One region of the Kitasatospora sp. NPDC057692 genome, then DNA from elsewhere that is predicted to be linked to it. Evidence: riboswitches for the same ligand, from Rfam matches in the RefSeq annotation. Region 1 holds a riboswitch; each other region holds the start of a gene.
The links. Region 1 has a riboswitch for thiamine pyrophosphate ahead of thiC (phosphomethylpyrimidine synthase ThiC). Riboswitches for the same ligand answer to the same signal wherever they lie in the genome.
Positions count from the first base shown of each region.

Region 1 (3,266 bases):
GTCGTCCCAGGCCTGGGCGCCGGGGTGGCCCTTGGCGAGGTCGGCGGCGTGGGCGGCGATCTTGTAGGTGATGACGCCGGTCTTCACGTCGTCCCGGTTGGGCAGGCCCAGGTGCTCCTTGGGGGTGACGTAGCAGAGCATCGCGGTGCCCCACCAGGCGATCATCGCGGCGCCGATGCCCGAGGTGATGTGGTCGTAGCCGGGCGCGACGTCGGTGGTGAGCGGGCCCAGGGTGTAGAAGGGGGCCTCGTCGCAGATCTCCTTCTGGAGATCCATGTTCTCCTTGATCTTGTGCATCGGGACGTGGCCCGGCCCCTCGATCATCACCTGGACGTCCTTGGCCCGGGCGATCCGGCCCAGTTCGCCCAGGGTCTGCAGCTCGGCGAACTGCGCCTCGTCGTTGGCGTCCGCGATCGAGCCGGGGCGCAGGCCGTCACCGAGGGAGAAGGTGACGTCGTAGCGCGCCAGGATGTCGCAGAGCTCCTCGAAGTTGGTGTAGAGGAAGTTCTCCTGATGGTGCGCCAGACACCAGGCGGCCATGATCGAGCCGCCGCGCGAGACGATGCCGGTCTTGCGGCGGGCGGTCAGCGGCACGTAGCGCAGCAGCACGCCGGCGTGCACGGTCATGTAGTCGACGCCCTGCTCGCACTGCTCGATGATCGTGTCGCGGTAGACGTCCCAGCTGAGCTCCTCGGCCCGCCCGTCGACCTTCTCCAGCGCCTGGTAGAGCGGAACGGTGCCGATCGGCACGGGGGAGTTGCGCAGGATCCACTCGCGGGTGGTGTGGATGTTGCGGCCGGTGGAGAGGTCCATGACGGTGTCGGCGCCCCAGCGGGTCGCCCAGGTCATCTTCTCCACCTCCTCCTCGATCGAGGAGGTGACGGCCGAGTTGCCGATGTTGGCGTTGATCTTCACCAGGAAGTTGGTGCCGATGATCGCCGGCTCGACCTCGGGGTGGTTCACGTTGACCGGGATGACGGCGCGGCCGCGGGCGACCTCCTCGCGGACGAACTCGGGCGCCAGGCCCTCGCGCAGGGCCACGAACTCCATCTCGGGCGTGACGATCCCGCGCTTGGCGTAGCCGAGCTGGGTGACCGCGGCGCCGTCGCGGCCGCGCAGCGGGCGGCGCGGGCGGCCGGGGAAGACCGCGTCGAGGTTGCGCAGGTCGCCGCCGCGCGGCGAGGTGTGCCGGATGCCGTCGTCCTCGGGCCGCGCCTCGCGGCCGTCGTACTCCTCGACGTCCCCGCGCCGGCGGATCCAGGCGTCGCGCAGGGCCGGCAGGCCGCGCCGCACGTCGGGCTGGTGGTCCGGGTCGGTGTACGGCCCGGAGGTGTCGTAGAGCGGGACGGTCCTCCCGTTGGTGAGCACGACCTCGCGGTACGGCACGCGCAGGTCGGGGCTGGACCCCTCGCGGTGGGCCTTGCGCCAGGCCGGGGTGGGGTAGCCGGTGCCCGCGCTGGTGACGGCGGCTCCCGCGCCGGACCGGTCCTGGGCCTGGGCCTGGGCCTGGGCAGACTGCGGCTGTGCATCGAAGGTGGTCATCGGACCTCAAACTCCCTACGCCGGCATTACCCGGTCAGGTTCCTGCGGTCGACGCAGCCGCCGGTCCGTCCGTCGACGTCCCGTTCAGCGCCCTCTCAGCCCGGTGCTCCGAGCTCCCGCGTCCGCAGGCGGTGTTGCCCGCGCATGACGTCCAACACCGTAGCGAGCCGATCGCCGGAGGTCCAGAGCGGGTCGGGGAGGGGGAACATCGAGGTCCGGACGGTGAACGGGGGGCGCGAGGCCGCCACTGCGGGCAGACTGGCCCCGTAGCGGACGAGACGAGGAGGCCGGCGTGGTCGGGAGCACGGGGCGGGTCACCGGGGCGGTTGGCGCGGGGCTGGTCGGCGAGGTGATGGTGCACGTGCCGGAGCGTCAGGGAACCGAGGCGTTCCTCGCCTACCTGGCGGTACCCGGAGATCGGCTGACGGTCGGGACGCCGGTGGTGGTGATCGAGTACCAGCCGCCGAGGACGGTCTACGTGGCGCCGATCGGCCCGTGACGCTCCGATGACAGTCCGGTGACGACCTTGTGACGGTCGGTCATGTCACTTCCCTTTCCCCCGGATCGGCCTCGGCGGACAATCCCAATCGGCGCATCTCCTGCGCCCGAAGGGGGAGTTGAACCATGGCACTTGTCATCGCCCTGACCGCCGCCGGGGCCCTGATCCTGGGGATCACGCTCTTCAAACTCATGTGGCGGGTGGCCGAGCCGAACGAGGCACTGATCATCTCCGGCTCCCGGCACCGCACCGAGGGGGTCGGGGACGGTCTGGGCTTCCGGATCGTCACCGGGCGCGGCACCCTCGTCACCCCCGGCCTGCAGGGGGTCCGGCGGCTCTCGCTGGACCTCAACGAGGCCGAGCTGAACGTCGAGTGCGTCACCACGCAGGGCATCCCGGTCCGGGTGAAGGGCGTGGTGATCTTCAAGGTCGGCGACGACGAGGTCTCGATCGCCAACGCCGCCCGCCGCTTCCTGGACCAGCAGAAACTGATCAGCCAGCGCGTTCACAACGTCTTCGCCGGCCATCTGCGCTCGATCGTCGGCGGGCTCACCGTCGAGGACATGATCCGCGACCGCGAGCGGCTCACCGGCGAGACCAGGGCCGCCTCCGGGCTGGAGATGGAGAAGCTCGGGCTGATCATCGACACCCTGCAGATCCAGGAGATCATCGACCCGACCGGCTACATCAAGAACCTCGCCATCCCGCACGCCGCCGCCGTCCAGCGGGACGCCCGGATCGCCCAGGCCGAGGCGGACCGGCTGGCCACCGAGGCCGAGCAGGAGGCCGCCGCCCGCAAGGCCGAGGCCACCCGCAACAGCGAGATCCAGCAGTCCTCGTACCAGGCCGAGATGGACACCGCGACCGCCCGCGCCCGGCAGGCCGGCCCGCTCGCGGACGCCGCCTCCCGGCAGGAGGTGGTGGTCCAGGAGACCCGGGTCGCCGAGCTGGAGGCGCGGCGCAAGGAGCAGCAGCTCCAGATCGACGTGCGCAAGCCCGCCGACGCCCGCGCGTACGACACCCGCACCACCGCCGAGGCGGCCCGCGACGCGCGGATCTCCGCCGCGCAGGCACAGGCCCAGGAGACCGAGCTGGCGGCGGCCGCCGAGGCCGGCCGGGTGCGGGTCGCGGCCGAGGCGGACGCCGAGGCCACCCGGCTGCGCGGGCTGGCTCACGCCGAGGCGACCGCGGCGACCGGGCAGGCGGAGGCGTCGGCGGCGGAGGC
Region 1 covers NZ_JBHVIV010000050.1:62,683-65,948, forward strand. The annotation lists gene thiC (phosphomethylpyrimidine synthase ThiC) at 1-1,542, opposite strand, end outside; TPP riboswitch at 1,538-1,672, opposite strand; gene ACFVFS_RS25770 (hypothetical protein) at 1,835-2,041, shown strand; gene ACFVFS_RS25775 (SPFH domain-containing protein) at 2,167-3,266, shown strand, end outside.

Region 2 (3,266 bases), on a different contig from region 1:
CCGCCGCTGGAGGCGGGCGCGACCACGTGGTTGTTGGTGAGGATGTGGCCCTCGGTGTCGAAGACGAAGCCGGTGCCGGTGCCCGACTCGCCGTTGCCCTGGGCCTTGATGGTGACGACGCTGGGCAGCGCCTTCTGCGCGATGCCGGCGACCGAGCCCGGGGCGGGCTCGGTCTTCTGGGTGTTGTTGGCCTGGACCGTGGTGGAGCTGCGGTCGGCCTTGGCGCTCACCGAGCGGTCGTCGCGGTCCGCGACGACCACGCCGACCGCGCCGCCGGCCACGCCGGCCACCAGGGCGACGGCCGCGACCAGGGCGATCAGGCCGCCGCGCTTCTTGCGCGGGCCGCCGGGGACGGGGGCGCCGGGGTACTCACCCGGGTAGCCGATCGGGCCGCCGGGACCGCCGGGGGCCCCGGGCGCGCCGGGGGTGATGTCGTGGGCGCCCCAGCCGCCGAGCGGCTGGCCGGCGCCGAACGGGTGGTGGTGCTGGCCGGTCGCGCCCGGGCCCTGCGGGGCGCCCGGGGCGGCGTACGGGTCGTGCGCGGCGAGCGCCGGGGGGACCGGCGTGCCCGGGGCCGGGGTGGCGTACGGGTTGCCGCCGTACGGGGCGGCCGGCGGCGCGACCGGAGCCGCGGGCGCGGCGGGCGGCAGGACCGGCGGCGGGGCGTCGAGGTACCCGGACTCGGCGGCCGGGGCGGGCGGGGCGGCGGCCGGCTCCGGCGCGCCGACCTTGCTGAACGCCAGCGTGGGAGTGAACCCGCCGGAGCCCCCCTCGGCGGCCGGGGCCGGCTGGGAGGACCGGTCGGTCGCGGGCGTCGTTGCGGGGGCGGGGACGGCCGCAGACTGCTGCGCCGGACCGTCAGAAGCGGAACCCACCGCCCCCTGGCCGACGGAGGGCTGCTCCCCCTGCGGCCCGGTGGACCCAACCTCGCGCTCGGTGCTCACGGACGACCTCCATAGCTGACAGGACCAACAACCATAGTTTTTCGCACACCCGATTCGATTGCCGTAAGGACCCTTCTGAAGAACTCATAAGAATCCTTAGCCGGGCCCGACGGCCGCCGCAGCGCCGCGTCCGACCCGGCCCGCCTTGGCGTTCCCCCCGACGGCGACTAGCCTGTCGCTCCGAACTGACACGCGGGAGCTTGGACCCACCAGGCTGAGAGTGCGCCGGTCGACCGTACGCCACGGATCCCGTGGACGGCCGTCGAGGGGGCGCAGACCGCCGGAACCTGTCCGGGTAATGCCGGCGTAGGGAGAGATCGGCCATGCCGTCCGCTTCGTCATCCTCGTCCTCGGGCGCGCCCGCGTCCGCGCACGTCCCCCCGCAGCAGGACGCCGCGGGCACCGCCCCCGGTTCCCCCGGAGGGAGCACCGTGCACACCGCCACCGCCGTACTGGAGCCCGCGGCCCGCACCGAGGCGCCGCTGGTGCTGGACACCGAGCCGCCCCGCACCCTGGGCTTCCGCGACCACTTCGCGCTCTGGATGAACCTCGGCGTCTCGCTGATCGGCTTCACCACCGCGGCGACCGTGCTCGGCGCCAAGGGCAGCGAGCTGTCGCTGGCCGCCGCCGTGACCGCGATCGTGGCCGGCACCGCGGTCGGCACCGCGATGCTCGGCGTGGCCGCGCTGATCGGCGCCCGCACCGGCGCGCCCGCCATGGCGAACCTGCGCGGCCTGTTCGGCACCCGGCTGTCCTACGTGCCGACGGTGCTCAACATCGTCCAGTGCATCGGCTGGGGCGTCTACGAGCTGCTGACGATCGCGCTCGGCGCGCAGACCGTGGTCGGCACCGAGGGCTACCGCTGGGTCTTCGTGGTGCTGGCCGGCGCGGTGACCACCGCGCTGACCATCTGGCCGCTCGGCGCGATCGCGGTGCTGCGGCGCTTCGTCGCGGTCGCGGTGGCGGTGGCGATGGTGTACTTCACCGTCCAGCTCGGCCGGCACGGCGTCCCGGACCCGGGCGCGGGCAACTGGCACGGCTTCCTGCCGGCGACGGACGCGATGATCGCGGTGTCGATCTCCTTCGTCCCGCTCGCCGCCGACTACACCCGGCACTCGCGCACCCCGCGCGCGGCGTTCTGGGGCAGCTTCTCCGGCTACACGGTGGCGCAGGTCTGGTGCTACGTGCTCGGGCTGATGGCGCTGCTCCAGGCGGACGGCGACCCCGCCCGGATCTTCGACTCCTTCCTGGGCGTCTGGGCCGGCTGGCTGTTCCTGCTGGTGCTGGTGCTGCGCGAGACCGACCAGTCCTTCGCGAACGTGTACTCGACCGCGATGTCGATCCACAACCTGCTGCCCCGGGTCGACCGCCGGGTGCTGACCGGCGGCACCGGTGTGCTGATCACCGTGCTCGCGCTGCAGATCACCGAGTTCACCGACTCCTACTACGCCTTCCTGGGGCTGATCGGCTCGGTCTTCGTGCCGATGTTCGCGGTGCTGGCGGTCGACTACTTCCTCGGCGCCGGGCGGCGCGGCTGGGACCTCTCCGCCGACGCGCCGTCCCGCTGGCTGATGCTGCTGCCGTGGGCGCTGGGCTTCGCCGCCTACCAGCTGATCGCGCCGACCGCGGTGGCCGGCTGGTGGACGGACCTCTGGACCTCCGCGCAGGAGGCGCTGCACTTCACCCCGCAGGAGTGGACCTCGGCCTCGCTGTTCGGCTTCCTGGTGCCGGCGCTGGCCACCTGGGCGCTCACCCCGCTCACCCGGGGCCGGGGTACCGAGGCGCGCTGACCCGCCCCGGCGCCCCGGGCGCGGATGCGAGACGGCCCCGCGGGTTGGGGCGGTCGTCGCCTCCGCGTCATGTACGCGGCCTATCGTGTAGGGCGTGACCAGCCCTGATGTCTCGCCCGCGACGGCCCGCACCGCCCGGCCCGTCCAGGTGATCGCCCACCGCGGTTCCTCGTTCGCCCTGCCCGAGCACACCCTCGCCGCCTACCGCCGGGCGCTCACCGAGGGCGCGGACGCCCTGGAGTGCGACGTGCGGGTGACCGCCGACGGGCAGCTGGTCTGCGTGCACGACCGGCGGATCGGCCGGGTCTCGGACGGCCGGGGCACGGTGTCCGCGATGACCCTGGCGGAGCTGGAGGCGCACGACTTCGGCGCCTGGAAGACCGGCCGGCCGAGCGAGGACCCGGAGCTGCGCGGGGTGCTGCGGCTGGAGAGCCTGCTGGAGCTGGTGGTGGACTGCGGGCGCCCGGTGGACCTCGCGATCGAGACCAAGCACCCGGTGCGGTTCCGCGGCCGGGTGGAGTCCGAGCTGCTG
Region 2 covers NZ_JBHVIV010000091.1:13,539-16,804, forward strand. The annotation lists gene ACFVFS_RS34275 (trypsin-like peptidase domain-containing protein) at 1-944, opposite strand, end outside; TPP riboswitch at 1,127-1,274, shown strand; gene ACFVFS_RS34280 (purine-cytosine permease family protein) at 1,376-2,734, shown strand; gene ACFVFS_RS34285 (glycerophosphodiester phosphodiesterase family protein) at 2,829-3,266, shown strand, end outside.
Region 2: linked by a shared signal. The riboswitch ahead of ACFVFS_RS34280 (purine-cytosine permease family protein) and the one ahead of thiC (phosphomethylpyrimidine synthase ThiC) in region 1 are both predicted to bind thiamine pyrophosphate.

Region 3 (3,266 bases), on a different contig from region 1:
CCGGTTCTCCCAGAGCGCCTGCATCGGGGTGCCGGGCAGCGACGGGTCCTCGGTGAACATCCACACCAGGATCTCGTCGTCGCTGAAGCCGCTGTCGCGCAGCACCGTCAGCGTGCCGATCAGGTGCTTCACCGGGCCGGTCTCGTCGATGAACGCCGCCGGGACCTGCAGCGACTTGTTGGGGCCGCGGCGGACGGCGATCAGGTCACCCTTCTTGACCATGTTGCGGACCTCGGTGACCACCAGACCCCACTTCTCGGAGATGTCGGGGAGGTACAGCCACGCGGGAACCAGGGCTTCAATCTTGGCTTCGATCTCACTCACAAGCACCAGCCTGCCACCTCGGCGGCCCGCCGCGCACCAACCGGGCCCGCCGCCCGGCGGCGCTACCCGGCGGCCAGGGCCGACTTCAGCGGGATCGCCGGGTCGGCGGCGCGGGCCGGATCGAGGACGGCGCCGCGCTCGATCAGCCGCCGTCCCTGGGTCAGGTCGCGCGGCCGGTCGACCGCGAGCAGCGCGCGCAGGGCGCCGTCGCGCAGCCAGAGCACCGACCAGCCGGCGTCGCCCGGAGAGCCGCGCCACAGCAGCTCGTCGTCCGCGCCGTGCCGCCCGGCGTACTGCGCCATCCGCCCGAACTGCTCGGACCAGAAGTACTGCACCGGGTCGTACGGCGGCGCGTCCGTGCCGAGCAGGGTGCCGGCCGCCGCCGCGCCGGACTGCAGCGCGTGGTCCCAGTGCTGGACGGTCAGCCGGGTGCCGGAGCGCGCCGAGGGGTAGCTGACGCAGTCGCCGGCCGCCAGCACGCCCGGGGCGGTGGTGCGCAGCCGCTCGTCGACCAGGACGGCGCCGGCCGCGTCCAGGGCGACCGCGGTGCCGGCCAGCCAGCCGGTGGCCGGGCGGGCGCCGATGCCGACCACCACCTCGTCGGCGGGCAGGCGGGAGCCGTCGGCGAGCAGCACCGCGCCCGGCTCGACGGCGGCGACGCCGGTGCCGCAGCGCAGGTCCACGCCGGCCTCGGCGTACCAGGCGGCCATCGCCCGGCCGACCTCGGCGGGCAGCGCGCCGGGGACGGGCGCCGGACCGGCCTCGACGACGGTCACCTCGCAGCCGGCCGCCCGGGCGGCGGTCGCCACCTCGGCGCCGATCCAGCCCGCGCCGACCAGCACCAGGCGCAGGCCGGGGCGGAGCAGGGCGCGCAGCGCCAGCGCGTCGTCCAGGGTGTGCAGCAGGTGGGCGCGGTCCGCGCCGGGCAGGGCGCGCGGCTCGGCGCCGGTGGCGATCACCAGCGCGTCGTACGGCTCGTCCCCGGCGTCGGTGTGCAGCGTGCCCGCGCCCCCGGGGCCGCCGGGGGTGAGGCCGGTGGCGCGGCGGCCGGTGAGCAGCTCGACGCCGAGCCCGGCGAAGTCGAGGTCGAGGGCGGTGCTGTCGGCCTTGCCGAGCAGGACGTCCTTGGAGAGCGGCGGCCGGTCGTACGGCGCGTGCGGCTCCTCGCCGACCAGCGTGATCCGCCCCTGCCAGCCGTCGCGCCGCAGCACCGCGGCGCACTGCGCCCCGGCCAGCCCGGCGCCGACCACGACCACCCGATCCGTCTGTCCCGTTCCGTTCAGCTCAGCCACGCCCGTCACTGTACTGAGCCCGGTCCCGGGCCTCTGGTCCTAGGCCGCCCCCTTGCGCCTCCCAGCAGGCACCTTCAGGGGCCGCACCCCCCGGAGTTAAGGTGGGGGCACCATCACGGGAGCCCGGCGGACCGGGCTGAGAGGCGGGCTGGCACGGCCTGCGACCGTCCGAACCTGATCCGGGTCATACCGGCGAAGGGAGAGCAGCTTTGACACGCTCGGCACCGGGCGCCCACGCCGATGTGCTGGTCGTCGGCGGTGGGATCATCGGACTCGCCGTCGCCTGGCGGGCGGCCCAGCGCGGACTGCGCGTCGTCGTCGTCGACCCGCGGCACGGCGGCGGCGCCGCCCAGGTGGCGGCGGGCATGCTCGCGCCGGTCACCGAACTCCAGTACGGCGAGGAGCCGCTGCTCCGCCTCGGGATGGCCTCCAACGAGCGCTACGCGGCCTTCGCGGCCGAGCTCACCGAGGCGAGCGGCGGCCACGACACCGGCTACCGGCAGTGCGGCACGATCGCCGTCGCCCTCGACTCCGACGACCGCGCGGAACTGCGCGAACTGCACGCCTTCCACCAGCGGCTCGGCCTGGACTCCCAGTGGCTCACCGGCCGCGAGGCCCGCCGGCTGGAGCCGATGCTCGCCCCGGGCGTGCGCGGCGGCCTGCACGTCACCGACGACCACCAGGTGGACGGCCGCCGGCTGGCCTCCGCCCTGGTGCGGGCCTGCGAGCGGGCGGGTGCGGTGCTGCACCGCGCCGAGGCCGCCGAACTGCTGGTCGAGCGGGGCCGGGCCGTCGGCGTCCGGTCGGCCGCCGGCGAGCGCGTCACCGCCGACACGGTGGTGCTCGCGGCCGGCTCGCGCAGCCACCTGCTGCCCGGCCTGCCCCCGGGCGTGCTGCCGGCGATCCGCCCGGTCAAGGGCCAGGTCCTGCGGCTGAGCGTGCCCGAGGCGTACCGGCCGTTCCTGTCCCGCAACGTGCGGGCCGTCGTCCGCGGCGGCCACGTCTACCTGGTGCCGCGCGAGAACGGCGAGCTGGTGGTCGGCGCGACCACCGAGGAGCAGGGCTACGACACCACGGTCACCGCCGGCGGGGTGTACGAGCTGCTGCGCGACGCGCACGAGCTGGTCCCCGGCATCACCGAGCTGCCGCTGGTGGAGACCTGCGCCGGGCTGCGCCCCGGCTCCCCGGACAACGCGCCGCTGCTCGGCCCGACCGCGCTGCCCGGCCTGGTCGCCGCCACCGGCCACTACCGCAACGGCGTCCTGCTGACGCCCGTCACCGGCGACCTGGTGGCCGAGTACCTGGCCACCGGCACCCTGCCGGAGCTCGCCCGCCCGTTCTCCCCCACCCGATTCACGAAGGTCCCGGCATGAGCCCCCGCACCAGCGACATCCCCCTGAACGTCAACGGCGAGCCCCGCGAGGTGCCCGCCTCGACCACCCTCGCCGAGGTGGTCGCCACCCTCAGCCAGGCGCACTCCGGCGTCGCCGCAGCCCTGAACGAGGCCGTGGTGCCGCGCGCCGAGTGGCCGCGCACGCCGCTGTCGGCGGGCGACCGGATCGAGATCCTCACCGCCGTCCAGGGAGGCTGACCATGGCCGACGACCTTCTCACCATCGCCGGGACGTCCTTCTCCTCCCGGCTGATCATG
Region 3 covers NZ_JBHVIV010000002.1:12,273-15,538, reverse strand. The annotation lists gene ACFVFS_RS01195 (Rv2175c family DNA-binding protein) at 1-324, opposite strand, end outside; gene ACFVFS_RS01190 (NAD(P)/FAD-dependent oxidoreductase) at 387-1,616, opposite strand; TPP riboswitch at 1,722-1,834, shown strand; gene thiO (glycine oxidase ThiO) at 1,826-2,989, shown strand; gene thiS (sulfur carrier protein ThiS) at 2,986-3,207, shown strand; gene ACFVFS_RS01175 (thiazole synthase) at 3,210-3,266, shown strand, end outside.
Region 3: linked by a shared signal. The riboswitch ahead of thiO (glycine oxidase ThiO) and the one ahead of thiC (phosphomethylpyrimidine synthase ThiC) in region 1 are both predicted to bind thiamine pyrophosphate.